Regions from separate parts of the Shewanella aestuarii genome, predicted to be linked through region 3. Evidence: predicted binding sites of a transcription regulator. Region 3 holds the regulator's gene; each other region holds the start of a gene.
What was found. Region 3 encodes sigma-54, which starts transcription at its own class of promoters, with help from an activator protein. Its sites were predicted from a motif close to GTTGGCACGNNNNTNGNNT; they were not measured.
Positions count from the first base shown of each region.

Region 1 (10,532 bases), 640 kb from region 3:
CAATATTGGTTTTGGTTAAATCAAGATGGAAGATTTCATTTACGCTTGAAAGCGGCAAAGCAAACACTTGTTTAGACACATCAACCATTAAGGTTGGCATAATCGCTAACGTAAGTGGCACTTTAATTTCTAAGACAGTGCCCTTTCCAAGCATTGAATCAATATGAACCGTGCCGTTAAGTTGAGTGATGCGGGTTTTAACCACATCCATACCAACACCACGTCCAGAAATATCTGAAATTTCAACTTTAGTAGAAAAGCCCGGTGCAAAAATTAAATTATATGCTTCATTATCTGTCATTCTTGCAGCGGCGTCTTCATCAAGCACCCCGCGGCTGATCGCAATCTGTTTTAACTTGTTAGGGTCCATGCCTGCGCCATCATCTTCAATTTTCAATAAGATGTGATCGCCTTCTTGGCTGGCCGATAATGTGATGGTACCAGTGCGTGGCTTACCGTTTGCTTCACGCGTGATGGGCATTTCGATGCCATGATCAACGGAGTTTCTGACTAAGTGAACTAAAGGGTCTGCTAATGCCTCGACTAAGTTCTTATCCAAATCGGTCTCTTCACCAATTAGAATGAGATCAATTTCTTTGTTTAAGGTCCGTGCGAGATCTCGAACAACTCTAGGAAAGCGACCAAATACCTTTTTAATTGGCTGCATTCGAGTTTTCATTACTGCACCCTGAAGATCTGCAGTTACTAAATCAAGGTTAGCTAAAGCTTTAGACATTTCTTCGTCTTCACGAGTTACGCCTAAACTGACTAATCGGTTGCGAACTAACACAAGTTCACCAACCATATTCATGATTTGATCTAAACGTGAGGTATCAACCCGCACCGTTGTCTCACCTTGCGGCACTGATGGCGCAGCTTTTGCTGGCGCTTTATCTTTCATCACCTCAGGCTCTTTAGCCGCAGGAGCAGGTTTAGCTTTAACAGCCGGGGCAACATTAACCGTTTTGGCAGCAACAGGTTGACTTACTTTATCTGTTACGGCTGCCTCGATAGTGGATGATTCTACAGATTTTGTTGGCGCAGCACCTTTACCGTGCAACTCATCAAGCAATCTTTCAAATTCATCATCTGTAATATCATCTGAATCAACTAATTGCTTAGGCTCTTCGATTACAGCAGGAGCTGGATTAACACCTGGTGCTTTAAATGAACCTGAGCCATGAAGCTCATCTAACAGCGCTTCAAATTCATCGTCGGTTATCTCGTCACTGTTTGTGGCTGCACTGGTTGTTGGCGGGGGAGCGACTTGCTCGTTTGTTGACTGAACGACACTTGAGCTAGTCGGGCTTTTGCCTTGCCCATGTAGTGCGTCTAATAAGGCTTCAAATTCGGATTCATCAATTTCATCAATCGATGCAGATGCTGGACTATCTTCAATCACCTCAGGCTCTGATGTTGTAGAGATTTCTTCTACGAGCTCAACAACTGACTCTTCGGTCACTTCTTCATAGGTTTCACCCAACTCTGATGGCAGCGGAGCACCTGAACTCAGCAACTTCAATTTATCAAGCAATTCAGGATCGGCAGGATCTTGTTGTTCACCTTGCTGAGTTTGTGCAAACATCGTGTTAATGGCATCAACGGCTTGCAGGATAATATCCATCAGCTCCGCATTGACACTTCGTTTAGCTGTTCTTAACAAATCAAAGGTGTTTTCGGCTTCATGACATACATCTACCATTGGTGTCAGACTTAAAAAGCCAGCACCGCCTTTAACGGTATGAAAGCCACGAAAAATCGCATTTAATAAATCGCTGTCATCAGGATTATTTTCAAGAGCGACAAGTTGCTCTTGTAGAAGCTCTAAAATCTCACCAGCTTCAATTAAAAAGTCCTGGAGTATCTCTTCATCAACATCAAATGACATTAAATTGACTCCTAATTAGAAACCCAGACTAGATAGCAGATCGTCGACTTCATCTTGGCCAGCCACTACATCATCACGCAGTTCGGCATTCATAATGGGGCCTTCTGCTTCTATCTTATTATCTTTTGCAACAGTTTCCGATAACGGTTGGTCGCCAAATACCGTCAACATAGAAACAAGATTACTTTCAACTTCACGAACCAAATCAATCACTCGACGGATCATTTGCCCCGTTAAATCTTGGAAATCTTGTGCCATAAGAATTTCATTGAGTAATTGTCGCAATCGATTCGAGTCATGCTCACTGTGCGACATAAATTGCTGAACATCGTAGCAAAGCGTCTTAAATTCGCTGAGCTCAATGTCTCTTTTCATCAATTTATCCCACATAGGTGTAACTGACTGTATATTACTGATTATTGTATCGGCCAAAGGTAGACATTCTTCAACTGCATCCATTGTTTTATTTGCAGCTTGTTCAGTCATATCAATAACGTAGTTTAATCTTTCTTTAGCGTCCGGTATTTCAGTCGTCGCCAATTCAGTTAAACGGTTATCCAATTGGAAGTCTTGCAGAGCATTGTGAAGTTGGCGAGTTAATTTACCCACTTCTTCAAATAATTCTCGCTGTAATGGTGTAGCGAGCTCTCTAACGACTTCATCAGCTTTTTCTTGCTCTCCCGCACTAAGCAGTTCAACAAGTTGCTGGGCCTGTTCGAGAGAGATTAATCCCGATGTTGATGCCGGCATAACTTATCCTTGCTTAAGCGAGACGTTCAAAAATCTTGTCTAACTTCTCTTTTAGGGTAGCTGCAGTAAAAGGTTTGACAACATAACCGTTTACACCAGCTTGCGCCGCAGCAATAATCTGCTCACGTTTAGCTTCAGCAGTTACCATTAACACGGGTAAATGCTTTAATGAATCGTCAGCTCTTATGGCTTTTAATAAGTCGATGCCTTGCATACCTGGCATGTTCCAATCTGTTACAACAAAGTCAAAATCGCCTTTTTGCAACATAGGTAGGGCTGTTGAGCCATCGTCTGCTTCTTGGGTATTGTTAAAGCCCAAGTCTCGCAACAAGTTCTTGATGATACGTCTCATTGTTGAAAAATCGTCAACAATGAGAATCTTCATATTCTTGTCCAAGGTTTCCTCCGGTGAGCTGATACTCTAGTGCTCTAATTAATAATTATTGTTGTGTCCAATGCTTGAGCTTGCCTTTCAATCTGAGCATAGCCTGACTTAATATCTGGCTAACCCTCGATTCGCTGACATCAAGAACTGCACCAATTTCTTTTAAGTTTAATGCTTCGTCATAATACAACGAAAGCACTAATGCATCTCTTTCTGGCAATGTTTTAATTGCTTCAACCATTGCGGATTGGAATTGAGTCTCAGCTAAAGATTCAAATGTTTCGTCTGGTGTATCACCTTCCGTGACTAGCACATCTTGAGAAACGCCTAAATCTTCTATGCCTATGATTTTCCCAACAGAAACATCATTTAAAATATGATGGTACTCATTGAGCGACATATCAAGTTTTTCTGCAATTTCTGTATCACGGGCATCTCGGCCAAGCTCTTGCTCTAACTCATCAATCACTTGTGCAACTCGACGATGATTACGATGTACTGATCGAGGCACCCAATCACCACGGCGTATTTCATCAATCATAGCACCTCGGATGCGGATGCCTGCAAAGGTTTCAAATTTTGCTCCTTTGCTGCCGTCAAATTTTGACGATGCCTCCAATAAACCAATCATGCCTGACTGCAACAAGTCATCGAGTTGCACCGATGCAGGCAATCGAGCCAGCATATGATGGGCAATTCTCTTTACCAGCGGAGCATACTGTTCAACAACGGATGTTTTATTATCGAACTGAGTATACGCTGCGGCTTTATTCACTCGCTCTACCCTCTTGTGTTTCTTTACGTTGCACTAGGCGCTCAACAAAAAACTCAAGGTGTCCACCAGGCTGCTGTGGAACCGGCCAACTCATAATTTTATTTGCTAATCCATGGTAAGCGATGGCGGAAGGCGATTTAGGAAAAGCTTCCACTACCAATTTTTGCTTACGTACTGATTTTCTTAAATTTTCATCAAATGGCACTGTTGCAACAAGTTCAAGTGCAACATCAAGAAATCTGTCAGTCACTTTACTGAGTTTAGCAAACAATTCCATACCTTCGCGCAAACTTCGCACCATATTTGCAACTATTTTGAAGTGGAACACCCCATGCTCACGACTTAAGATTTTTATCAGTGCATATGCGTCAGTTATTGAGGTGGGTTCATCACACACCACAATCAAGACATCTTGCGATGCGCGTGAAAAACTTAACACCATATCAGAGATACCTGCAGCGGTATCAACAATTAAAATGTCAAATTGAGTGCGCATTTCACTGAAGGCTCGAATTAAGCCAGCATGTTGAGCTTGCGTTAACTCAACCATTGCTTGTGTGCCAGATGTGGCAGGCACAATACCAATACCTTTAGGGCCGCGAACAATAATGTCGTCTAATTCTGCATCACCAGATAACACGTGAGATAAATTTTTCTCAGCGCGAATACCTAGCATGACATCAACGTTAGCTAGGCCTAAGTCGGCATCTAACACCAACACTCGCTTACCTTTTTCTGCTAACGCTACGGCAGTGTTTATCGACACACTGGTTTTACCGACCCCGCCTTTACCACCGGATACGGCAATTACTTTAACTTTTTCGTTATTAGGTTGATTCATCATACGTAAACCACTTGCTTGATCACGGGTCATATTATTACTCGAATGCATAAGCCATATCATTGGACCATGCCGCTGCGTCTTGAGACATTGGTTGTTCGGTTTCATTTAAAGCGGCTAACGCTTGCTTAGCCAAAGCTAAGGTATCTGCGACTTTCATGTCTTCTGGAACACGTTGGCCATCAGTAACATAGCTTAATGGTAACTCATTTTGAATCAGAACGCTCAGCGCTCCTGCAATCGATACTGATTCATCTAATTTTGTTAAAATCGCACCGGATAATGGGATGCGTTTAAAATGTTCAACAGCATCTTGTAAAACGCGACGCTGGCCAGTTGCCGACATCACTAAATAACTACGAATAGGAATTCGACTATTTGCCGTTAAATTATCAAGTTGTTGATATAAGCGCATATCACGCTGCCCCATACCGGCGGTATCAATTAACACGAGTTTACGATTTCTAAACTGGTATAAAATTTGTTCAAGTTCTGCAAGATCATGTGCTTGCTTAACGGGGCACCCCATTATTTTGCCATAAGTTGCTAATTGCTCATAGGCTCCAATGCGATAATGATCGGTAGTAATTAACGCAACCTGCTCTGCGCCATGATGAGCGGCAAAGCGGGCGGCAATTTTAGCTAACGATGTTGTTTTACCAACACCTGTTGGCCCCACAAACGCCACCACGCCGCCGCGTTTTACGATATCGTCACCTTGATTATCAAGTAAATTGGCTAAACTTTGCGGCAACGAACGCACTAAATCTGCTGGTGTATAATGTTGACTTAACCCTGCTAACTTAGCTGCTACTGGCGCAGAAAACTCTGCTGCAAGTAATTTACTTTCAAGCATAGCACCCACAGGGTCTTTGCGTTTTTTTTGGTCATTCATCAAAGATGATACTTGGTGAGTGAGTAAGCTGCGTAACGATGCCATTTCCTCACGTAACTCATTAATTTCAGCTGATTGTGCTTTATTACTTTTTACAGGCTTATCAAATACAGCTTGCTGGAATTGAGGTTTTGGTGTTTTACCTTCTTTAGCCCCTTGGAGTTGGCGAGCCCACTCTGGTAAATCGGGCTCATCAGATTGAGGCTGTAACTGTTGGCTCAAGCGGCTTTGTTGTTTTTCTAATAGTGCTTGTAAAGAATCAGCAACCGGTGGTGGGCTAACTTTGGTTTGCGCTTTAATGGTTGAACTTGATGCAAGCGATACCCTGTCTTCACTGATGTCCATAAAGCCCGGTGCTGGCGTTTTCATGGCGACATTAACTTTAGGTTCGTCGTAATCCACTGCCGCGACAATTTCAATGCCCCCTGCCACTTTTTTATTCGACATAATGACAGCGTCAGAACCTAGGGTCTCTTTAACTTGCGCTAACGCTGCGCGCATGTCTTTGGCAAAAAATCGTTTAATTTTCACTTAACCCACCTCTTAATTCAGACGTTATCACTATTGACCTACCGCTGAAACAATTCGAATTTGTTTTTCATCAGGGATTTCTTGATAAGAAATCACCCGTAAATTTGGAATAGTGTACTTAACAAATCGTGACAAGGTTGAACGGAGCATGCCTGATGTCAATAAAATGGCTGGCTGACCGACCATTTCTTGCTTCTGTGCAGCATCTAATAACGACTGCTGCATACGTTCTGCAAGGCCTGGTTCAATATTCGGTCCTTCTCCCCCTGTCGCCTGCATTGATTTATGCAACATCTGTTCCAACTCTGGAGCCAAAGTAATGACAGGGATTTCTAACTCAGGACCTGATATTTCTTGTACGATCATACGCTTTAAGGCGATACGAACTGCGGCGGTCAATACCTCGGTGTCATTACTCTTAGTACCATACTCCAACAAGGTTTGCACAATCGTACGTAAATCGCGTACAGATACCCCTTCATTAAGTAAATTCTGCATCACTTTCACTACATTACCGAGTGACATAACATCAGGAATAAAGCCATCAACTAACTTAGGCGATTGTTTGGATAACATATCCATTAACTGCTGAACTTCCTCATAACCTAATAGCTTGGCAGCATTATTAGTTAACAACTGACTAATATGCGTCGCAACAACGGTTGCAGTATCAACGACGGTATAACCAAGTGTTTGAGCATGTTCGCGTTGCTCAGGCACTATCCAAACCGCTTCTAAACCAAAGGCAGGATCACGAGTTTGTATACCATCAAGTTTGCCATACACTTGCCCTGGATTGATAGCCAACTCGCAGTCATGCCTTACTTCAGCCTCGCCAACCACAACCCCCATTAAATGGATCCGATAGGCATTTGGCGATAGGTCTAGATTGTCACGAATATGCACTGCTGGCACTAAAAAACCGAGCTCCTGTGACAATTTCTTACGAACGCCTTTAATTCTGCTCAGTAATTCACCACCTTGACCTTTATCAACCAAAGGAATCAGGCGATAACCAACCTCTAAACCGATAGTGTCAACATGACGCACATCGTCCCAGCTTAACTCTTTAGGTTCTTTATCTTTAACTTCACTTGGCCCTTTGGTTGCTAGCTCTAAGGCTTGAGCCTTTTTATCGTTAATCCGCTTGTGAACAAAATAAGCCGCACCTGCAGTAATGATGGCAAAAGAAAGAAATGCAAAGTGAGGCATACCAGGCACAATACCCATTACAAATAATAAGCCAGCCGCAATAGTTAAGGATTTGGGGTTGTCAAACATTTGGCTAATCATCATCTGGCCCATATCACCAGACTCATTCTGACGAGTCACCATTAACGCCGCTGCAATAGATAAGAGTAAGCCAGGTATTTGAGCAACTAAACCATCACCAATTGTCAGTAAAGTATAGATTTCAACCGCACTAGAAAAGTCTAATCCATGCTGCACCATACCAATCACAAAGCCGCCCAGGATGTTGATAACAAGAATCATGATCCCAGCAATCGCATCCCCTTTTACAAATTTAGAGGCACCATCCATCGCGCCGTAAAAGTCTGCTTCACGGGTAACTTCTTCACGACGAATTTTGGCTTGCTCCTGATTTAAGATACCGGCATTTAAGTCAGCATCAATAGCCATTTGTTTACCAGGCATGGCATCCAAGGTGAAACGGGCACTCACTTCTGAAATACGTCCTGCACCTTTGGTTACTACAGCAAAGTTAATGATAATAAGAATTAAAAATACCACTAAACCAACCGCGTAATTACCGCCTATCACCACAGAGCCAAAGGCTTCAATCACCTTACCTGCGGCATCACCACCATTGTGACCTTCAAGTAAAACCACCCGAGTTGAGGCTACGTTTAATGCTAATCTAAGTAAAGTTGCAACCAGAAGTACGGTTGGAAATGCCGCAAAATCAAGTGGTCTATCGGTATAAATCGCGACCAACAATACGACTAACGCTAAAGCTATATTGAATGAGAACAAGATATCGAGCAGAAATGCAGGAATAGGCAACACTACCATGCCTAGCGCAGCTAACACTAAAAGTGGAGTTCCAATACCTTTGAAAGATGAGGGTCTTATTTGTTTAAATTGCCCAAATGCTGCTTTAACATCCATTAGCGAAAGCCTTTTACTTGTAAATTATTTGACGCGTTAACAAGCACAAAGCAAAAACTAAGCCAATAACCGATAGCTAGGGAATTAAACGACTAATAGTTAGATTGATTGAACGAATTTTAATCCATTAAATCATTAATGCTTTAAGTCATCCGGAATGGGTTGATTTAGCGGGATAGGTGTGGGTCTGCGTCCTCTACCTTTTTGATATTGTTTTAACTGAAATACATAGGCTAATACCTGAGCCACTGCGGTAAATAAACCCTCAGGTATTTGCTGATCAATTTTAGTAGTATGGTAAATGGCGCGAGCTAAAGGGGGAGCAGAAACAATAGCAACGTTATGTTCTCGGGCAATTTCACGAATTTTAAAAGCAACATCATCTACGCCTTTGGCTAATAAAAAAGGCGCGGATGAACGAGTCACATCATATTTGACTGCAACCGCATAATGCTCAGGGTTAACCACAATCACATCAGCATTCGGCACTTCAGCCATCATACGTCTTTGTGCCATTTCACGCTGCATTTGCCTGACGCGACCTTTGACTTCGGGTTGCCCTTCACTGTCTTTGTACTCGTCTTTGATTTCTTGTTTGGTCATTTTTAATTGTTTATTGTGATTCCAAATTTGAAATGGCACATCAATAATAACAATCACCAGCATTGAGCAGCACAGTAAAATAAACATCCACACTAACAGCTCTAAAGCGTGATAAACATTACCCGGAAGGTGATCAGTGGATAACATTAAAATGTCATAAAAATAAAAACTTAAAAGTAAATACGCAGAAAATGCAACCACAGAAAACTTCGCAATACCCTTGGTTAATTCAACTAAAGCTTGAGTACCAAACATGCGTTTAAAGCCATTAATCGGGTTCATTTTACTGCCTTTAGGCATGAAGGCTTTTACTGAAAATGACAAGCCGCCTAAGGCGACATTGCCAATAAATGACACTAAAGCTAATAAGGCAATAAAACTGATTAAGGGTCCAACTAACTCGGTACCCACCACGCCCCATACACGAAACATGGAGTTAGTATCAAAAATTTGGTCTCGCTCCATGGTAAATAGTTGCGACATGATGGCATGCAAGCTTCTGGCGATTGAGGGCCCAGTCATGGCAAACCCCACTGCTGCGGAAATTAATACAGCTGCAGTGCCCAACTCTTTAGATCGTGCGACCTGACCTTTTTCTCGCGCCTGTTCTAGACGCCTCGCGGTGGGGGCTTCTGTGCGTTCTTGGCTGCTATCATTATCTGCCATTCATCGCTCCTAAAACATTACGTTGCCATCAATTTGGCACTGTAATTGTAAAATGTCACACATCAATCGCTGGGCAGACAACCACACTTCGTCAAAGTGGGCCATGATGGGTCCTAAGGTAAGCCATAGAATAAACAAACCACTCACCATGGTAACAGGAAAACCAATCGCAAAAATATTTAACTGTGGTGATGCTCGAGTCATCACACCAAAAGATAAGTTGATCAATAATAACGCCACAATCGCTGATATTGACATGGTTAGCGCAGCGCCAAACATATAACTGCCCCACATAGCCAAGCTTCGGTAAGTGGTTATGCTAATCCCTTCAGTCGATACTGGAATGGTCTCAAAGCTAGCAATTAACATCTTTATCATTAACAAATGGCCATCAACCGCTAAAAATATCATTGTGGCTAATAATAAAAAGAAATTACCGACTACAGGTGTCGTTGACCCTGAACCTGGGTCAACCATAGTGGCAAAACCTAAACTGGTTTGCATACCAATAACTTGACCTGTTAATACAAATATTTGCATTGTCATTAAACTCACAAAGCCCATGGCTGTGCCAATCAGAATTTGTTGCAGACTAATAAAGGCTGAACTTAACGCAAATAATTCAACATTTTCAACCGGAGGTAATACAGGAGCAACGGCGACGGTAATGGCAATCGCTAATAATAATCTTACGCGGGAAGGTGTGGTATTCGCACCAAAAACAGTCATTACCATCAACATACTTGCGATGCGAAATAACGGCCATAAGTACATGGCTATTGTCTGACTGATTTCATCAAACAATATTTCCATAACTTAACCTATAACCAAGGGGATTAAATTAACCATTTCAACAAAAAAATCCATCATGGTTTGTACCAACCAATGCCCCATAAACATCAACCCAAATAAGGTAACAAGCAAACGTGGAAGAAAACTCAGGGTTTGCTCGTTAATTGAGGTTGCCGCTTGAAACACAGCCACCACCAGGCCAATCCCTAAACCCGGTAAAATAATTGCTGAAACCATCAATACGATGACGGATAAAGCTTCACGAAAGATATCAAT
Region 1 covers NZ_CP050313.1:1,156,121-1,166,652, reverse strand. Annotated here, with positions in the region: gene HBH39_RS05385 (chemotaxis protein CheA) at 1-1,888, opposite strand, end outside; gene HBH39_RS05380 (protein phosphatase CheZ) at 1,904-2,638, opposite strand; gene cheY (chemotaxis response regulator CheY) at 2,652-3,035, opposite strand; gene HBH39_RS05370 (RNA polymerase sigma factor FliA) at 3,079-3,798, opposite strand; gene HBH39_RS05365 (MinD/ParA family protein) at 3,791-4,672, opposite strand; gene flhF (flagellar biosynthesis protein FlhF) at 4,677-6,065, opposite strand; gene flhA (flagellar biosynthesis protein FlhA) at 6,096-8,195, opposite strand; gene flhB (flagellar biosynthesis protein FlhB) at 8,331-9,464, opposite strand; gene fliR (flagellar biosynthetic protein FliR) at 9,474-10,277, opposite strand; gene fliQ (flagellar biosynthesis protein FliQ) at 10,281-10,532, opposite strand, start outside.
Region 1: flhA (flagellar biosynthesis protein FlhA) is a predicted target of sigma-54. The motif match lies at 8,244-8,262, and genes of this name have one in related genera.

Region 2 (10,532 bases), 600 kb from region 3:
CTTTGTCTGGGTGTTTTGCCAGAGTATCGTCATTTTGCTTTAAATTGATTAGATATTGCTGCTTGTCTTGAGCCAGCTTTAATAAGGCATCGGCATCTTGATCGAGTAAAGCTTGCTTTTCTGCGGATATGATTGTCTTCAGCGAGGTTAAAATACCTTGCTGATGGGAAAGTAGTGTGGCTATGTCTGTCATACATTACTCATATTTTTGATACATTTGTCTGTGACGCCATTCGGGCGACAAGCGATTATTTATCTAATTAGGCATCAATTTGCACTAAGATAAATTCAACAAGACAGTGTAAAAAGTCGAATAAGTAAGACAGGTTTTACACTTTAGTCTTGGTTAAATTTGAGTCCGCTTAATTGTGCTTCAAAGTTTGCAATATTAGCTGCAAGTTTTTCTGGGTCGACTTTATAACGGCCTTCAGAAATTGCCAATTTAATTTCAGCCACTTTCTTTTGGTCGACTTCAGGTAAGTTAGCCATTTTTGCCTGCGTACTTTGTAATTCTTGCGCTTGTGAGGTAATACTCACCGAGTCAGCTTTTACCGCAGCAGTTTTGGGTGCCGCTTGAGTTGTGCCTGCAGCTGATTTACTGTCGCGAGACGTTTGTATTGGCGTGCTCGTTGCAGATTTTAGCTTGTTAATGTCAATTGCCATGTTAGGCTCCAGCGTTAATTTCGGTTTTCCAAACAGGGTATCGGCCACAAGGGAAAAAACTTTAGTTTATTTTACATTCTAACTTCAACTTCGCCAATGCCAATTACCGTTGCTTCTAATTGTTTGTTTGAATTTATATTTTTGACGCTGATAGATTCGCCAATATTGCCATCGCGTAGGGCCTCACCTAAGGTTTTTATCTGCAAATGTTCAGTTTTGGCATAAATGGATACCGCATCGCCCTTACATACAAAACATAATTGGTTACCAAGAATTGGGGAGCTTTTAGCAATACGTCTTTTGGATCTTGTTCCAATGACAGCATTTGTGTCAGAAAAATATTGCCCCCGTAAACTGTATTGATCTATGTAGTCAATTTGTATTTGTTCCTCTGAAATGAGGGTGCCGGGAGCAATGACTTCGGCAGCTACGGCAACAGGATAAAGAATTTCAACTCGTACAGAGATGTAAATCAGCCAAGGATAGTCATAATCGGGGGTGTTACAACTGACTTTAACCGTGTTGTTGCGGGCAATTTCTCGGTCACTGGCTAACGTTACTGATAACGGTTCAAAACAACGCGGAGGAACTAATCTTCCTTCAAGGTTTTGTGGGGTAATCATTAACTTAGCATTATTGTCTAGCTGAATTTTTTTTCGAATTACATCTTCAGCCATTTGGGTAATGGTCGATATAGCTGGAACAGAAGATACTTCATTGGCATAGGACGCTAATGAATTAAACAATAAATAGCCAAAACATAAATAAATTACTTTCATCATGGGGATACTAGCTTGTTTTGTGAGATTGCACCTATACTAAATTTCATCATGAGTGTTAATTAAGCTGAATCAAGTGACAATAAAATGACTAGTTTGATGAAACAATCACACTGATCACGGTTGTTGTTATGGTTAAGCAAATAATATGCCTACAAATATGATCAATTGGGGTTGCGGCATTGATAGAGACAACACAAGTAAGTGTAACACACTAAACCATAGGGCTTACTGAGTGGTTTATTCACTTAAAGATGTATTCAGATAGGTAAAACAAGCTATTATCTATTTAGTTCAAAAATTTAATAACAAAAAGGCAGTGTTATGTCGAGTATAATGGAATCCGTTAACAAACGTACGCAACTCGTTGGCCAAAATCGTTTAGAGCTGTTGTTATTTAAGCTTAATGGGCGTCAAAGGTACGGGATTAACGTTTTTAAAGTTAAGGAAGTACTTCAATGTCCTCCATTAACTTCGCTTCCTAAGCTTAATCCTTTTGTAAAAGGCGTTGCGCATATCCGAGGTGCGACCATTTCTGTGATTGATTTGAGTGCAGCTACAGGCGGAAAACCTATCACCTCAACAGAAAACTGTTTTGTTATCATCTCGGAATATAACCGCAGTGTGCAGGGGTTCTTAGTCAGTTCAGTCGAACGTATTATTAATATGAATTGGTCTGATATTATGCCTCCGCCTCAAGGTGCAGGGCGTTATTCATACCTTACTGCGGTGACAGAAATTGAAGGTGAGTTAGTTGAAATTTTAGATGTTGAGAAAATTCTCGATGAAATATCACCAGTAAAGACAGCCATTAGCGAAGAAGTCGACAAGCAGCTAACCATTGACAGAGAACAGCATTATCACATCATGGTTATTGATGATTCTGCGGTGGCACGTAAGCAAATTATTCGTTCACTTGAGTCTTTAAGCTTACAAATCGATACGGCAAAAGATGGCAAAGAAGCACTGGATAAATTAAAAGCTATTGCCAGTGAAATGAATGATGTATCGCATGAAATTCCATTGATTATTTCAGATATTGAAATGCCAGAAATGGATGGTTACACCTTAACAGCGGAAATTCGCGATGATCCAAAGTTAAAAAATATTAAAGTGGTATTGCATACCTCATTGAGTGGTGTTTTCAATCAAGCTATGGTGCAAAAAGTGGGTGCTAATGACTTTATCGCTAAGTTTAACCCAGATGAATTAGCTGCTGCGGTTAACAAGCATTTAAGTTTGTAATTGATTGATAGTCAGTCCTGCTCAAGTTGTTGAGTAATGTGTAATAATGGCAATTTAGATAGTTAGATTTGATAAAAATTAAAGTCAGTTTGTGGAAGTTAAATCATGAGTTCAAAGACTTTAGCGTAAATCATATCGTTGTCATAATTTTAGTGAGCAAGGATAAGCTCGATTTGTTTAGGATGTGAATGTGACCAATAAATCACTCGCAGAATCAGAATATAATCAGTTTAGGTTGTTTTTAGAACAACATAGCGGCATCGTATTGGGTGAAAATAAGCAATACCTAGTAAGAAGTCGTCTAGCACCTCTTATGGGGAAATATAATCTCCCCTCTCTGTCAGACGTTGTTAAACATTCAATGAGACCTACTGAGCGTCAATTGCGCTCAGAAGTCATCGATGCTATGACCACCAACGAAACCTTATGGTTTCGTGACAAATACCCATTCGATTTACTGCAAAATGCATTGTTACCCGAGTATTCAAAGTTAGGGCGCCCCTTACGCATTTGGTCTGCGGCTTGTTCCTCTGGGCAGGAGCCTTATTCTCTTGCCATGACCGTGATGGAGTATCAGCAGCGTAGACCGGGTGCATTACCCGGAGGTGTAGCAATTCAAGCAACTGATTTATCACCATCGATGCTTGAGCGTTGTAAAAATGCTGAGTATGACAATTTAGCCTTAGCCCGAGGTTTATCTGATGAGCGTAAGCGTCAGTTTTTTGATGCTTTGCCCAATGGCAATATGAAAGTGAAAGATAATGTTAAGCGATTGGTTAACTTTCGGGCCCATAATTTACTTGAAAGCTATTCGTTGCTGGGGAAATACGACATTATTTTTTGTCGTAATGTGTTGATTTATTTTGCACCGGAGGCAAAAGCAAAAATTTTGCGGCAATTTGCTGCCGCTTTAAATCCTCAGGGGATATTATTTCTTGGGGCTTCAGAGTCAATTGCCGGTTTGACGGACGAGTTTAATATGGTTCGGTGTAATCCTGGCATCTATTATCAAAAGAAAACCTAATCTAACTAACCGAAAAGCATACGGTAATTGGATTGTATGCTTTATTTTTTGCATCTATTCCTTCTAACTCCCTTTTTCGAAAATATTGGCATACCCTTTGCTACATATCTATCAGATAGCTGATGGAGGCAATTTTATGGCGATTAACTTTGATAATGCACTTGGGGTACATCAATACTCTTTAGGTGTAAGGGCCCAGCGAGCCGAAGTTTTATCAAGCAACATTGCAAATGCTAATACCCCAGGGTACAAAGCTCGCGATGTTGATTTTGCTTCTGCTATGTCAGCTGCTCGTTCACATCAAAAAGGCTTATCGATGAGTCAAACCACTGAAAAGCATTTTGATTTAACCGCTCTTAATCAGCAGCATGTTAAATATCGTGTAGTTAATCAACCTGATACAGGTGATGGCAACACTGTTGATATGCAGCAGGAACAAACCGCTTTTATGCAAAACGCACTTGAGTACCAAATGTCTCTAGGTTTTTTGGAAGGCAAATTTAGTGGTATGCGTAAAGCGTTAACAGGTAATTAATTATGAGCTTATTTAATATTTTCAATGTATCAGGATCAGGTATGAGCGCCCAGTCGGTGCGCTTGAATACCACCGCCAGTAATATTGCTAATGCTGATTCCGTTTCCAGTAGCGTTGATAAAACTTATCGTGCACGTCATCCAATATTTGAAGCTGAACTTGCCAATGCGAGTCATCAGCAAAGTGCGGGTCAGAAAGTGAACGTACGTGGGATTGTTGAAAGTGATAAGCCATTAATTAAAGAATACTCTCCTGATCACCCAATGGCTGATACCGATGGCTTTATTTATAAGCCTAATGTGAATGTGATGGAAGAAATGGCCGATATGATTTCAGCTTCACGTTCTTATCAAATGAATGTTCAAGTGGCGGATGCAACAAAATCAATGTTGCAACAGACACTTAGAATGGGTAAATAGCATGATTTTTTTTGGAGGTAATATATGAGCCTCGTAAATCCTTATAGTCAGTCTTTGCCTCAACAGACGTCAAGTGTGTCTAGCACAGGTACAGTGAGTAAAAATACTGTGCAATCGAATGCGACTGCAACATCAACAGGCAATCCCTTTTTAGACAGCATTAGATTGCCAAGTGTGCCTGAAACGCCTGAGCCTAAAGATCAAATGTTAAAGCAAGAAGACTTCTTTGCTTTGCTCAGTCAGCAGTTATCGATGCAAGATCCATTTAAACCTGTAGATAATGATCAAATGATTGCCCAAATGGCATCGTTTTCAACGGTAGATGGCATTGCCAATCTGAATGCCGAGATTTTAAATCTCAATAGCGTGATGAGTTCAAGTCAAGCATTGCAGGCATCAGGACTTGTTGGCCGTAAAGTGTTGATTCCATCTGACACTGGTGCCATCACACCTGAAAGCTCTGAAATAAAAGGTGTGGTTAGTACTCCTGAAAAAATCGATACCATTACGATTCGCATTGAAGATGAATCTGGTCAGTTAATAAAAACCTTTGATATTGATGGCAGTGCTGGCGGTAACGTCGATGTTGCTTGGGATGGTCTTGATAAGAATGGCGAACCTGTCGCAGAGGGTAGTTATTCAATCAAAGCCAGCGGTAAAGTGGATGGTCAGTCGCAAGATCTTCCCGTATCGACTTACGCTCATGTTACCAGTGTCTCCTTGGGTACGGCAGCAACGGGTGCAATTTTAAACTTACGCGGTATTGGCGGCATTAAATTGTCAGATGTACTTGCAGTGTCTGAAACCTAATATAGCAGTTTAGTGCCATAAAATTGTCACTAATATTATCGAAAAATTCGAGGTGAAATATGTCATTTAATATCGCATTGAGTGGTATCGCAGCAGCGCAAAAAGATCTCAATACCACAGCAAATAACATTGCTAACGTAAATACCATTGGCTTTAAAGAGTCCCGTGCCGAATTTGCTGACGTTTATGCAAATTCGATTTTCTCAAACAGCAAAACAGCTGTTGGGGGCGGGGTGACTACCACACAAGTTGCGCAGCAATTTCACCAAGGTAGCTTACAATTTACCAGCAACTCTTTAGACATGGCGATCAGTGGCGGTGGTTTTTTTGTTACTTCATCTGAACTAGGCACTCGTGACCAATCTTACACTAGAGCTGGCGCATTTAAAGTTGATCAAAGCAACTATATGGTTGATTCCGCTGGTAATTACTTGCAGGGCTTTCCGGTTGATAAAGATGGTAACTCGACTTCAGTTAGTTTAACCACCACACAGCCAATTAAAATTCCTGATACCGCAGGTAACCCTGTTATGTCGTCTAATGTGGGCTTGCAGATGAACTTAAATGTAGGCGAGAAAGCATTAGATCCCGCTAATTTTGATCACGAAGACCCAGCAACCTTTAATAATTCGACTTCTGTGACGATTTACGATTCATTAGGTAAACCGCATATTATGACCACCTATTTTATCAAACCAGAAGAAGGTTCATATACTGGAGAAAGCAACTGGGTTGCATTTTATGCTATCGATGATAAACCAGTCGACTTAGCAGGCCCTGCTGGAGAATATAATTTTGATAGCGATGGAGATGGTAACCCAGACCCTACTACTAGAAGCGCTGTAAATGCAGATGGATGGAAAGGTGCAGTAATTAAGTTCAATGATGTTGGTGCTTATACGGGTACTGATCCCGCGATAATAACAACAGAAGAGCTTGGTGTTAATGGCGCTGGAGTATTAGATCCAGGTACTGATGGTACTCAAACTATTACCATTAACTTCAATAATCCAACTCAGTATGCTTCACCATTTGAAGTGACCGAGTTAACTCAAGACGGTACCACAGTTGGTCGATTGACCAATGTCGGCATTGGCGCTGATGGTCTGGTAACGGCAAGTTACAGTAATGGTTCAACCGTGCCTTTATCACGAGTCGCCCTAGTTCGATTTGCCAATGAACAAGGTTTAACGCAGGTAGGCAATACTGCATGGAAAGAGAGCCTTGATTCTGGTCCGGCTTTAGCGGGTGAAGCTAATAGCGGTACTTTTGGTAGCATTCGTTCATCGGCATTAGAACAGTCAAATGTTGATTTAACCACCGAATTAGTGGATTTGATTTCAGCACAGCGTAACTTCCAAGCAAACTCGCGTACCCTTGAAGTGAACAATACTCTTAACCAAACGGTATTACAGATCCGTTAATCGTTGATACATCACTTATAAGCGTTGCCGTTATCGGCAACGCTTTGCCTTTGTATAGTTTTGCGGTATTTATTTCGTTATTTTTTGACACTCTCCAGTTATCTCTTATTTCTTTTATTTCCCTTACCATCAATAAAACAATAACTTAAAAGTAATTCGTTTTATTGGCATGCCAATTGCTTTGTCTAAGTAATATCGTTGTTTAAAGGTTTTTTGACGGAGCGGCAAATGGACAAATTTATGTATGTTGCGATGAGTGGTGCTAAGCAAGGCATGAATGCTTTGGCAGTACGCGCAAACAACTTAGCCAATGCCAATACCGATGGGTTTAAGTCTGATATGACCCAAGCTCGCTCAATGCAAGCATTTGGTGAAGGCTTACCTACTCGTGTGTTTTCTATGATAGAAAGCCCGGGCACTAATTTTAGCAACGGGCCATTAAAAGCTACTGGTCGAGATTTGGATATTGCCATTAAAGGCGATGGCTGGATAGCGGTACAAGCCCAAGATGGTTCAGAAGCTTATACCCGAGCTGGTAGTTTGAAATTTGACAGCACAGGTTTATTAGTTAATAGCCGCAATACGCCTGTTATGGGCGATGCTGGGCCTATCGTGTTGCCACTACCTATCGCTGGGGTGCATATTTCAGAAGACGGCATTATTTCAGTACGCCCACAAGGTGCAACCGCTGAAGTGATCGAAGAAGTGGCACGAATAAAGTTTGTTAATCCGGGTAACGATCAAATGATGCGTGGAGAAGATGGCTTATTCAGACAAATGTCAGGCCAGCCTGCGGCAAAAGATCCTGATGTGCGTGTCGAAAGCGGTGCGATTGAAGGGAGTAACGTCAATCCTGTGCATGAAATGGTCGCCATGATCGATATTCAACGTCAGTACGAAATGCAAGTCAAGATGATGAAAAATGCCGAAGAGGCTGATCGCTCGTCATCATCATTATTAAGAATTAGTTAGGAGTAATTATTATGCATCCAGCTCTGTGGATTAGTAAAACGGGTTTAGACGCCCAACAAACAGATATTGCGGTTATTTCTAACAACGTTGCTAACGCCAGTACCGTCGGATACAAAAAAAGCCGCGCTGTGTTTGAAGACTTGCTATATCAAACAATTAACCAAGCTGGTGGTATTAGTGCCGATAACTCTAAATTGCCAAACGGTTTAAACCTTGGCGCAGGTACTAAAGTGGTTGCCACCCAAAAGATGTTTACCCAAGGCAACATGCTCACTACTGACAATGCATTGGATTTAATGATCGAAGGCCCAGGCTTTTTTGAAGTGCAAATGCCAGATGGGACACCTGCTTATACTCGTAATGGCCAGTTTAGCTTAGATGACACGGGGCAAATCGTCACACCGGGCTCAGGTTATGTTCTGCAACCGCCAATTACGATCCCTGATAATGCCACTAGTATTACTGTATCAGCCGAAGGCGAAGTGTCAGTCAAAACGGCTGATGCGGCTGAAAACCAAGTGATAGGCCAGTTAACCATGACAGATTTTATTAATCCATCAGGGTTAGATCCACTCGGTCAAAATTTATATACCGAAACCGGTGCTAGCGGCACGCCAATTCAAGGCACAGCATCGTTAGATGGAATGGGGGCTATTCGTCAAGGCGCGTTAGAAACCTCTAATGTGAACGTGACAGAAGAGTTAGTTAATCTAATTCAAAGTCAACGGATCTATGAGATGAACTCCAAAGTGATTTCAGCGGTTGATCAAATGCTGTCTTATGTGAATCAAAATCTTTAGGGGGCAATCATGATTAAGTATCTTGCTTTAGTCAGCCTAATCGCGCTAGCTGGGTGTAGTTCAACACAGAAAAAACCGATACCAGATGATCCGTTTTATGCGCCAGTGTATCCAGAAGAGCCGATAACGCAAAAAGCAGCCACGGGATCGATCTTTCTAGACTCACAATCAGCCAGTTTGTACTCCGATATTCGAGCTCACAAAGTGGGTGACATTATTACTGTGGTGTTAAAAGAATCCACTCAGGCAACTAAAAGTGCCAATAATGAATTAAAGAAAAATACCGGGCTAAGTGTTGAACCTGTGTATGCCGGTGGCGGTAATGTCACCATTAAAGGCGTACCGTTGGATTTTCGCTACTCTGACAGTATGAATACCAAGCGTGAAGCCGATGCCGATCAGTCTAACAGTTTAGATGGCAGTATTTCGGCCAATGTGATGCAAGTACTGAGTAATGGCAATTTGATTATTCGTGGTGAAAAGTGGATATCAATTAATAATGGTGATGAGTTTATTCGCGTCACAGGGGTTGTACGCAGCCAAGATATCAGCCCAGACAATACCATTGAATCGACTCGCGTTGCCAATGCTCGCATTCAATATAGCGGAACGGGCACTTTTGCCGACACCCAAAAAGTGGGCTGGTTAAGCTCATTCTTTATGGGTGAGTGGTGGCCTTTCTAAGGAGATGAACATGAAAATCAATGTCATTTTAACCATGTTCGTTGCAATGTGTATTTTTGTCTCTTCTGAGGTTGAAGCACAACGCATTAAAGATATTGCCAATGTGCAAGGCGTGCGAACCAACCAATTAGTGGGTTATGGATTAGTGGTCGGTTTACCAGGCACCGGCGAGAAAACTCGCTATACCGAACAAACTTTTAAAACTATGCTGAAAAACTTTGGCATTAATTTACCTGAGTCTGTTCGCCCAAAAGTGAAAAATGTGGCTGTGGTAGCTGTGCATGCTGATATGCCCGCTTTTATTAAACCCGGTCAGTTACTTGATGTGACGGTATCAAGTATTGGGGAAGCAAAAAGTTTACGTGGCGGCACCTTAATTCAAACCTTTTTAAAAGGGGTTGATGGCAATGTGTATGCAATCGCACAGGGCAGCTTAGTTGTCAGTGGTTTTAGTGCCGAAGGGCTTGATGGTTCGCAGGTTATTCAAAATACACCCACAGTAGGTCGTATACCCAGTGGCGCAATTGTTGAACGCAGTGTGGCATCGCCTTTTGCTAATGGGGATCATCTTACTTTTAACTTACGTCGTGCAGATTTTTCAACTGCCAAAAGAACCGCTGATGCCATTAATGACTTACTTGGCCCTGGTATGGCCCGCGCATTAGATGCAAGCTCAATTCAAGTGAGTGCCCCACGTGATGCTTCACAACGTGTATCGTTTTTAGCCACCCTTGAAAATATTGAGGTAGAACCAGCCGATGAGTCAGCCAAAGTGATTGTTAATTCACGGACTGGCACTATTGTGGTTGGACAAAACGTCAAATTATTGCCAGCTGCTGTTACCCATGGTGGCTTAACCGTGACGATTGCTGAAGCCACTCAAGTATCACAGCCTAATCCGCTTGCGGGTGGGCAAACCGTGGTCACAACTGACAGCACTATCGATGTCAATCAAAGCGATAACCGCATGTTTATGTTTAATCCAGGTACCACATTGGATGAGCTAGTTAGGGCAGTAAACTTAGTCGGCGCTGCACCTTCTGATGTACTGGCAATTCTGGAAGCATTAAAGATGGCAGGCGCTTTGCATGGTGAACTTATCATCATCTAATAATTGTCGCTTTGGCAATATGGAACGACTATGGAAAAGCTGTCAAATTCATCGCACTTTCTGGAT
Region 2 covers NZ_CP050313.1:1,120,354-1,130,885, forward strand. Annotated here, with positions in the region: gene HBH39_RS05155 (flagella synthesis protein FlgN) at 1-193, opposite strand, end outside; gene flgM (flagellar biosynthesis anti-sigma factor FlgM) at 337-663, opposite strand; gene flgA (flagellar basal body P-ring formation chaperone FlgA) at 735-1,442, opposite strand; gene HBH39_RS05170 (chemotaxis protein CheV) at 1,767-2,687, shown strand; gene HBH39_RS05175 (CheR family methyltransferase) at 2,872-3,711, shown strand; gene flgB (flagellar basal body rod protein FlgB) at 3,848-4,246, shown strand; gene flgC (flagellar basal body rod protein FlgC) at 4,249-4,665, shown strand; gene flgD (flagellar hook assembly protein FlgD) at 4,690-5,475, shown strand; gene flgE (flagellar hook protein FlgE) at 5,535-6,899, shown strand; gene flgF (flagellar basal-body rod protein FlgF) at 7,128-7,871, shown strand; gene flgG (flagellar basal-body rod protein FlgG) at 7,883-8,671, shown strand; gene flgH (flagellar basal body L-ring protein FlgH) at 8,681-9,355, shown strand; gene HBH39_RS05215 (flagellar basal body P-ring protein FlgI) at 9,390-10,466, shown strand; gene flgJ (flagellar assembly peptidoglycan hydrolase FlgJ) at 10,497-10,532, shown strand, end outside.
Region 2: flgA (flagellar basal body P-ring formation chaperone FlgA) is a predicted target of sigma-54. The motif match lies at 1,580-1,598, and genes of this name have one in related genera.

Region 3 (10,532 bases):
GCATCATATCAAGCAACCTTAACCAGTAAAGACTTGGTAGCCGTCACGATTGAAACCACCTATAAAACGGGTGAGTCATTGATGAAAATTACTGATGAAATGAATAGCATTAACGATATGATCACCATGATTGCTAGTGCGTGTGAAGAGCAATCTAACGTCACTTCAACAGTCGCTAATGATATGCGCACACTTAGCCAAGGTGCACATTCATTGAGTGATGACGCGGAAGAATTACAAACTACCACGGCAAAACTCATTGAAGTATCAAAAAAAATGGAAGCACAAATCGATAGGTTTAATTATTAAGTGATTACAAGCTGAGTCTTGAGGCTAAGCTTTTGGGAATGAAAATGGCAAGGGTGTTAGAAAACTCACTATTTTGGCTCTAGCGCCATATTATTGTTTGTGATCGTTGTTTGCATTGATATATAAAATTGCTGGGGGACAATTGTCTATATCCTAACACCCTTGCCGAAACCGATTTTAAGTAATTGATTGTAATTGCTGATGTAAACTTTTTTATCTATTGCCTTTAATGAAAATGGCAAGGATGTTAGAAAACTCACTATGTTGGCTCTAGCGCCATATTATTGTTTGTGATTGTTGTTTGCATTGATATATAAAATTGCTGGGGGACAATTGTCTATATCCTAACACCCTTGCCGAAACTGATTTTAAGCAATTGATTGTAATTGCTGATGTAAACTTTTTATTTGTTGTTGTAGTGATGCAATTTGACCCACGATTTGATGCTTTTTATTGAGCTTTGTGTTGTCGGTTGACTTAACCCAGTTGTAAACGGTTTTTGAGGCAATGCCGTAATCTTTAGCCACCTCAGAAAGTAGGCGATTATGGCACTTAACTTGATTAACGACTTCGTTAATTAGTGCATCTGAATAACGGCTATTTCGATAGTAATTCATAATCTATATCCATTTTTTACACGTTAAGTTCTGCAACCAGAAGTACATTTGCAAACTATAGGTACAAGAGGTTAAGTTTAGTGCTTTTCGACTTCCCATTGGCTCACTCCTAGGTGAGCAAAAAAAGCATATTGCTGTTGAATGAAGCTTGTGCTTAATAGACAGGTACGAGTGACATTTTTAAGTATGCTGCCCGGTAAAACTTTAACGATTGAATTGTTTTTCATAACCTTATCTCCTACAACATGAGCAGTGTTCACGTAATGAACTACTCCTTTATGGGTACTTATCTATATGGAAAGTCTGTGCCAAGTTTTAAAATAATTTTTGTTGTTAAATTTCAGCAACTTGTGGTTTTAGCTAATTATTGCAAACTCTATAGCTGGATCGTTTTGGTGCAATTGCACTAACTTGGCGTAAATAAGAGTGATAAATGGGTAAAAGTTACCAAGCTGAAATTAAATAACAGCTTGGCAATCTGCTGGCAGATAAGTTGAGGTCAAGTAGTGGTGTTAAGACTGGATAAGGTTAAGACATTAAAAACAATGTGGCTAATCCTAAAAAGGCAAACAAACCGATAACGTCAGTGACGGTTGTTAATACCATGCCACCGGCTAATGCGGGATCAATATTAAACTTTTTAAGTACGAGCGGAATGGCTGCTCCGGCAAAACCAGCGATGGTCATATTGATAAGCATCGCGCCACCAATCAATCCACCTAAGGCGAGATCGTCTTTCCATAACCAGATGGCTATAAAGACCAATATTGACCATATTAGGCCGTTTAAAAAGCCAATGGCCAGCTCTTTGCCTATTAACCAGCGTGAGTTTGACTGGCCTATGTGACCAACGGCAATCCCGCGGATCACCAGCGCCAAGGTTTGGTTACCTGCCACACCACCCATACTGGGTACTATCGTCATTAAAATGGCAATGGTAGCAAACTGTTCTAATGTTCCTTCAAACATGTTACTCACAGAAGCAGCCAGCAGGGCGGCAAATAAATTAATGGTTAACCACATTGAGCGACGTAAAGTACTTTTGAGGACGGGGCCAAAGGTGTCTTCGTCACCATCCATGCCTGCCATACCCATCATAGAATGCTCGGCATTTTCTCGGATAACATCTACCACATCATCAATGGTGATCCTGCCTAGCAGCTTACCGTGTTCATCAACAACCGGCGCAGATACCCAGTCATGGCGTTCAAATAATTGTGCGACATCGGTATCAGGCATGTCGACCGGGATACTTTCCAAGTCATCTGCCATGATGCTACGTATATTGTCGTTAGGATTACAGGTCAATAGATCTGCCAACCTAACCCCACCAAGAACCGAATCTGATCTGTCAACAACGTAGAGGGTATCAGTGGTATCTGGAATATTGCCTCTTTGGCGCAGGTAGCGCAGCACGACATCGATACTGACATCCGGTCTAAGAGTTAGGGTGTCGGTGTTCATCAAACTGCCAGCTGTATCTTCTGGGTAGCTAAGTGCTTGTTCTACTCTGAGCCTATTTTGGGTACTCATTGATTGTAGTACCTGTTGATAGACGGTATCGGGGAGACTTCTTAAAATATAAGCGAGGTCATCGGTGTCCATGTCACTAGTGGCTTGGGCCAGTTTTTCTGGTGACATACCGCTGATAAGTGCATCTTTTAGATCTTCATTGAGCTCCTCGAGAATATCACCGGCTTGTTGTTGGTCGATCAATTGCCATAATATTTGTCGGCTTTTGGGGGGAGAAGATTCAAGAATATGGGCTACATCGTTGGCGGCCATGTCATGGAGCATATTGCGCACATGGACAAACATTCCGCTGCTAAGCGCTTGGCTAAGTTGATTGAGTCGTGCCGCGGTCAATTCAGTATCTAATGCTTCTTCGATACCCATTTAACACTCCTGTCGAGCTCAATAAAATGCTGTTTAAATAATTTGATGTTATATCAAGCCTATCAAAGCAAGGCTTTAACAGCACTCGTCAAACTTGGCATTGATTAAATTACATATGGCGTCTAATGCTGCTTGTGCATCTGGTCCTTCAGCGGTGATGTCTATTGTTTTACCAATACCGCTTTCTAACATCAACAAGCCTAGCACACTGGCGGCGTTTGCTTGTTTACTGCCTTGGATTAGTGTGACATTAGCATCAAATTCGGTAGCCAATATTGCGAGCTTGGTCGCTGCTCTGGCGTGTAAACCGAGTTTATTCGTGATGGTGACTTGACGTTGCAATAGGCTCATTGTGAGTGTTCCATCAACAGAGGTTTTAAACTTTAGGTTATTTGTGTTTGTTATCAAGCTCGCGGTGCCTTGCGTGAACAACATGCTTGGTGCTGGATGCAAATCGTTTACTGAGTTGATCCGCAATATAAACTGAGCGATGTTGTCCACCAGTACAACCAATTGCGATGGTTAAATAGCTACGATTATTACGCTCTAGGTGTGGCATCCATGTTTCAAACAAATTTTCAATTTGCATAATGAATTTATTAACCAGTGGCTGCTTACCTAAAAAGTCTTGTACAGGTTGCTCAAGGCCTGTAAAAGGTCTTAATTCAACTTCCCAATGTGGGTTTGGTAAAAAGCGCACATCAAACATAAAGTCTGCTTCTGTTGGCATGCCATGTTTAAAGCCAAATGATTCAATGTTGATCACTAAGTCTTTATCAACACTACCCATTAAAATTTCACGAACTTGGTCGCTAAGATCGTAAATATTGAGCGCAGAGGTATCAATGTAATGATCAACAACACTCGCTATCGGCTCTAACAGTTTGCCTTCTAGCTTTATCGCATCTTGAAGTGAAATTTGATTTTTAGAGAGAGGGTGTAACCGACGGGTTTCGCTGTAGCGTTTAAGTAGCACTTTATCTGATGAGTTCAGAAAAAAGCTAGTGACTTCAATATCATTACCAAGTAGTGCCAGTTGCGCTTGTAGTACTTTACCTTGTTCTGCAATGTTTCTGACATCAACACTGATGGCGACTAAATCACTGCTGGCTTTTAATTGTTCAAGCAAGGTGCCAATCATTGCCACAGGTAAATTATCAACACAATAATAACCAAGGTCCTCCAGCACCCTAAGTGCAACGGATTTTCCTGAGCCAGAACGTCCTGATACTATGACTAATTTCATGTGGTAATAACCTGATAAAGTTCGCTTGAATCGTTAGTTTTACGCAACTGCTTGAGTGTGAGTTTGTCTGATAACCTTTCTGCCATTGAAGATAATGTACTGAGGTGCTGCTGACATTGATCGGCAGGAACTAACAGTGCAAACAGTAAGTCAACCGGTTGTTTGTCGATGGCATCAAAAGCAATAGGCTCTTCGCATTTGATAAAAACGCCTATTGGGTGATCAATAGTTGTCAAGCGACCATGCGGGATCGCAATACCATTGCCTATACCTGTGCTGCCCATTTTTTCGCGAGCCACTAAGCTTTCGAAAATTTCTTGTGAGGAAAGGGTCGGGTACTGGGCAGCGACTAAGTCGCTGATTAATTCCAGTACCTTTTTCTTACTGCCCGGTGTGGCACAGGTAGTGCATTCCGGCTGCAGGATGGTACTAAGTTCCATCGTTAATGCTTAGTCAATTTCTCTTTGTGTTTAATAACCTGACGATCGAGTTTATCGATCAGGGCGTCTATGGCTGCGTACATGTCACTGTTTTCTGACATGGCAAATACTTCAGCGCCGTTTAAACTCACTTTAGCTTCTGCTTTTTGTGATTGTTTTTCAACGTTCAGTACCACGTTGACATTATTGATCTGATCGAAATGTCGTTCAAGCTTTGTGAATTTTGTCGCGACATATTCTCGAAGTGACTCGGTAATTTCTACATGATGTCCTGATAAATTGATTTGCATATAGTTCCTCCAATCGCTTAGTAGGTTATAAACTCTTACGTTGGTTTGAGGGCGGGATCATCATCGCTTCACGATATTTCGCGATAGTACGACGCGCAACATTAATCCCTTGCTCGGCCAGCAGTTCGGCCATTTTACTATCGCTTAATGGCTTTTTCTGGTTTTCAGCCGCAACCAGCTTTTTAATAAATGCGCGGATTGCTGTTGAAGAGCATTCTCCGCCATCGTCAGTGCTAACGTGGCTAGAGAAAAAATATTTCAGTTCAAATAAACCCCGTGGGGTGTGCATGTATTTTTGGGTGGTAACCCGTGAAATGGTAGATTCATGCATTTCAACGGCTTCAGCAATATCATTTAACACCATAGGTTTCATGGCTTCTTCACCATATTCAAAGAAACCTTGTTGAAATTGCACAATGCAATTGGCGACTTTAAGTAAGGTGTCGTTGCGACTTTCTAAGCTTTTGATAAACCACTTGGCTTCTTGTAAATGGCCACGAATAAATTGGCTATCTGCTTGGTTTTTGGTACTGCGAGCCATTGAAGCATAGTGCTGATTAATACTAATTTTTGGCATGTTATCTGGGTTTAATTCAACTACCCAGCGGCCATTCTTTTTGGTCACTGATACATCTGGAATAACATAATCGTCATCAGGGGGGGAGATCATTGCCCCTGGACGCGGATTCAGTGATTGGATTAGCTCTATAGCTTCGCGTAAATCATCTTCTTTGAGCTTGGTTTTTCGCATTAAGGTGCGAAAATCTCGACCAGCGATCAAATCTAAATAGTCTTTGATCAACAGTTTTGCGTTTTCAATGTGCGGCGTGTCAGGGGCATATTGCATTAGTTGAATTAATAGACACTCACGCAAGTCTCGTGATGCCACGCCTATTGGGTCAAAATGCTGAATGCGCTTTAATACGGCTTCAACTTCGTCAAGCTCAATATTTTCATCGCCCATCGCCTCTAAAATATCTTCAGTGCTTTGGGTTAAGTAGCCTGTGTCATCAATGGCATCAATAATGGCTGTGGCAATGGCTAAGTCGGTTTCGGAAAATGGGGTTAGGTTTTTTTGCCATTCTAGATGTTCATATAAGCCTTCAGAGGTTTCACCTTGAAATGGCATATCATCACTTGGCAGGTTACCAGAACCTGAACCAGACATTGGCGATGCGGTATAGACTTCATCCCAAGAGGTGTCCATTGGGAGTTCATCTGGTAGTTGTTCTTTGGTTAGTGATTCTGCTGTATCGACGTTTGAGGTATCTCTTTCAACCGCAGATACCGAGACTTCATTGAAGTCGGTGTCAGATTGATCTTTTGACTTTTCAGTGTTTAATGGTGAAAACTCATCTTCCATTTCTAGTAGGGGATTTGAATCTAATGCCTGTTGAATTTCTTGCTGAAGCTCCAATGAAGATAACTGCAACAACCTAATCGCTTGTTGCAGCTGTGGGGTCATCGTTAGATGTTGACCCATTTTTAGTTGGAGTGAAGCTTTCATTACGACTAATCCCTAGATGAAATATGGTTTGCCACACAGATTATACAGTAATTCATTACTGAAATAGTTAATTAAAACTGAATGTTAGTTGTTATTTTATCCGTTAACATTGTGACTGTGAATCACTGATTGAATTTAATCATCGTTGATTTAAATTACACCTCAGATTAACTATAGCTTGAATTGTTCGCCTAAGTATACAGCCCGAACTTGCTGATTGTTTAGGATCTCTTCCGGTGTGCCTTCGGCAATCAAATTACCTTGGCTAACAATGTAAGCGCGTTCACATACATCAAGGGTTTCACGCACATTATGGTCGGTGATCAGTACCCCTAAACCACGATTTTTTAACTGTTGAATAATTTTCTTGATATCAATAACCGAGATGGGGTCTACCCCTGCAAAAGGTTCATCTAATAAGATAAACTTAGGGTTTGCCGCTAATGCTCGGGCGATTTCAACTCGACGACGTTCACCCCCCGATAATGCCATACCTTGGCTGTCTCGAATATGTGTAATGTGGAACTCTTCTAAAAGATGTTCAAGTTCTTCTAAACGTTGCTCATTACTGATTTCTTTGCGAGTTTGCAATACCGCCATAATATTATCGTGTACGGTTAGTTTTCTAAAAATACTCGCTTCTTGAGGCAGATAACCGATGCCCTTACGTGCTCTTAAATGCATGGGGTCTGCGGTTAGGTCGTCTTCATCAATGAGTATTCGGCCGTTGTCGCTTTTTACTAGTCCTACAACCATGTAAAAGGTAGTGGTTTTTCCTGCACCATTAGGGCCCAATAAGCCCACAATTTGACCAGTTTTAACGGTTAAACTGACGCTTTTGACAACTTGGCGGTTTTTATAGCTTTTAGCTAAATTTTCGGCTTTTAAGGTAATTTGAGTCATTGGTTACCTTGTTTTTCTAGCTGGGTTTCAGGGCTTTTTGGCTGACTAGCAGGATCAGCCTCTTGGAAGTTTTCTGGCTGAATAATAGTAATGACGCGATCGTTACCTGTGCCTGTACTTTCTGCAACTAATTCCTGAGCATTTATGTTATAGCGGATCATGTTGCCGGTAACTTGGCTGCCCGCTTGATCAAGCTTAGCATTACCAGTGAGAAGTAATGTGGTCGTTGCTAAGTCATAACGAATTTCATTTGCACTGGCTGTACCGACGCGGCCATCATCTAATTCTTGAGAGAAGGTCGCAGGATTTCCGGTGGCAACTAAGGTTTGGGTTTGTCCGTTCTCGCTTGAAAAGGCTCTTAGCTCATCTGCATTGATATTAATTGAACCTTGGGTGATTTTCACAGGGCCATTAAAGATGATTTGATTGTTTTTAATGTCTGCGCGTTGACTGACTGCTGCAATTTTTAATTCTTGCTGTAAATCACCTTCTTTAGCTGAAGTGTTAAATGACAACACACTGAGGGCGAATAGGCATAATGCACTAGCGCGAGTAAAGTATGTTGATGATAACTTAGTTTGGTTCATATGTTCCTTCTACCTGACTTAGCAAGGTAATTTGTTCTGCGTTTAGCTCAGCATGTAAACCTAAGCCTTTAATTTGAAATCCATTGCCTTTTAATAGTACCCACTCTTCTGAACGACCAATCATGGTTTCTAAATCCATTGTCATTTGTTCAGTAGACAAAGATTGAAGTGGTTCAGTCATATCGATAGCATCGATAATAACATTGTTGAGTAAACTTACTTCATTGATATCTTGGTCTAAAATGGCTTTTTCGGCGGTCAGTTGCCATAGAGCTTCACCGTTTTCTGGGTAAATGAGCAAAACGGGTTCAGTAAATAAGGTTTTGTTATTGCTAGCATAATGTTCCATATGCTTGGCCGTCATTTTATTGTCAATGTAACCTTGTTCATTAAATACAGTAGTTTTTAAGTCTTGTGCAATATAATCGGGACGCTCAATATTATTACTTTTAGTCAGGTCCATTTGACTGCGCTTGAGCTGCACTTGCCAGTAAAGTGCAAGCGCTAAGCCAAAAAAGGCACAAATGGCGAGAGTGGAACGACTCATATACTCATTCCATGGGCATCTTCAAATTTATTTTGGCTTAATAATAATAAGTCAGTCAGCTCTCGTAGTGCGCCATGTCCCCCTTTGATATTAGTAACCATATGACAATGTTGCTTAACAAACGGGTGACCATCAGCAACACAAACTGCAAGCCCTACGGCTTTCATGACAGGTAAATCTACCATGTCATCACCAATATAAGCCACTTCATCCGCGCTGACGTTATACTTTTTCATTAGTGTATTAAAGGGTACAAATTTGTCGTCGACACCTTGGTGAATATCGCATATACCCAATGCTGTCATGCGGTTTTCAACAATTTTAGATTTACGCCCGGTGATCACCGCAACATTGAAGCCGCTAGTTAGCACCGAGCGTACGCCGTATCCATCTCGAGTATGGAATGCTTTTGATTCTTCGCCGCTGTTGCTTAGATAAATGCGACCATCAGAAAATACCCCATCAACATCGCAGATAAGCAGTTTTATTTTTTGCGCACGTTGCCAAATATCATCGCTGATAGGGCCATAAAAACCTTGATGGGTTTGAGCATTGTCAGCCATGTTAAATCACTCCTGCTTTTACCATATCGAGCATATTTAATGCGCCAACGGGTTGCTGTTTATCATCGACCACAATTAAACCATTTATGCTTTTGGATTCCATCACTTGTAGGGCTTGTGCAGCTAACACATCGGCTGGGCTAGTCACACAATTTGCGGTCATCACTTGTGATATTGGGGTGGTACGTAAATTTACTTCAGCATCAATGACTCGGCGTAAATCACCATCAGTAAAAATACCGACTAAGGTGTTGTTATCATCAACAACCGCTGTCATGCCAAGGCCTTTATTAGAAATTTCGTATAAGGCTTGGGTGATACAGATATCTTGCTTAACCAAAGGTAAGCTATCACCTTTATGCATAATATCATTAACTTTTAATAATAATTTACGGCCTAGAGAACCACCTGGGTGCGAGAGGGCGAAGTCATCACGAGTAAAGCCCTTGGCTTGCAATAAAGCAACAGCAAGTGCATCACCCATCACCAGTGTTGCTGTGGTACTGGATGTTGGGGCTAATCCAAGTGGACAGGCCTCTTCTGGGACTTCTATACATAAATGCAGTTTGGCTAGTTTTGCCATGTTGGATTCCGGTTTGCCAGTGATTGCAATAACCGGCACACCCATTCGTTGGATAACGGGCATTAGGGTTAGAATTTCACTGGACTCACCAGAGTTTGAAATAGCTAGAATAATGTCGCCTTTGGCTAACGCGCCCAAATCCCCATGGCTTGCTTCTCCTGGGTGGACAAAAAATGCCGGTGTACCTGTGCTAGCAAAGGTTGCAGAAATCTTATTGCCAATATGGCCTGATTTTCCCATGCCCATGACAATGACTTTACCTTTGCATTGCATGATTAATTCACAAGCTTGGCCGAAGGCATCAGAATCAACAAATTGATAAAGATTGTCTAAAGCTGCTTTTTCAATATCAATAACCTTACGGCCCCATTGGCGAAATTGATCTTGGTTTGCCATGTCTATCTCTCTTTGAAAATGTCCTTTATGCCCCATTAATGAGCGCTGAAAACAGCGTATTGGTACGCAATAAAGGTAACGAGTAATAATGCGCCATGCCAGCGTGTAAGCTGTTTTTTTGCTCCGCTAGATAACACTAGTACGGCTAATGCGGTGCTAGTGGCTAGCACCATATAAAAATCTCTATCTATGGCTGCGGCGTCAACTGCGCCTGGAGCAATAATGCCCGGTATGGCTAACACTGCCAAAATATTAAATAAGTTTGAACCAACAATGTTGCCAATGGCTAAATCGTCTTCTTTTTTTAGTACACCGGCCACACAGGCTGCTAGTTCTGGCAAACTGGTGCCAATAGCAATAATGGTTAAACCAATCACCAAATCGGATAAGCCATAGTATTTGGCAATTCCAACCGCGCCATCAACCATCCAACCGGCTGATAAAGGGAGCAAAACCATACCGATAATGATCCATATGATAGCATGAATTGTCTTAACGTCTTTAGGGATCTCATCATCCATTTCTTGATCTAACGCATCTGCTTCTTTGTTACGCATTGCTTGGAAAATAAAGGTTCCCATCACTAACAAAAAGGCTGCTATAAGAATTAAGCCTTCCATTCGCGTTAACGTGCCGTCATGGATTAAA
Region 3 covers NZ_CP050313.1:520,821-531,352, forward strand. Annotated here, with positions in the region: gene HBH39_RS02445 (methyl-accepting chemotaxis protein) at 1-309, shown strand, start outside; gene HBH39_RS02450 (transposase) at 678-926, opposite strand; gene HBH39_RS02455 (hypothetical protein) at 1,004-1,153, opposite strand; gene mgtE (magnesium transporter) at 1,455-2,822, opposite strand; gene HBH39_RS02465 (HPr family phosphocarrier protein) at 2,898-3,173, opposite strand; gene rapZ (RNase adapter RapZ) at 3,211-4,068, opposite strand; gene ptsN (PTS IIA-like nitrogen regulatory protein PtsN) at 4,065-4,508, opposite strand; gene hpf (ribosome hibernation promoting factor) at 4,511-4,798, opposite strand; gene HBH39_RS02485 (RNA polymerase factor sigma-54) at 4,824-6,305, opposite strand; gene lptB (LPS export ABC transporter ATP-binding protein) at 6,477-7,208, opposite strand; gene lptA (lipopolysaccharide transport periplasmic protein LptA) at 7,205-7,795, opposite strand; gene lptC (LPS export ABC transporter periplasmic protein LptC) at 7,782-8,342, opposite strand; gene kdsC (3-deoxy-manno-octulosonate-8-phosphatase KdsC) at 8,339-8,905, opposite strand; gene HBH39_RS02510 (KpsF/GutQ family sugar-phosphate isomerase) at 8,907-9,884, opposite strand; gene HBH39_RS02515 (calcium/sodium antiporter) at 9,920-10,532, opposite strand, start outside.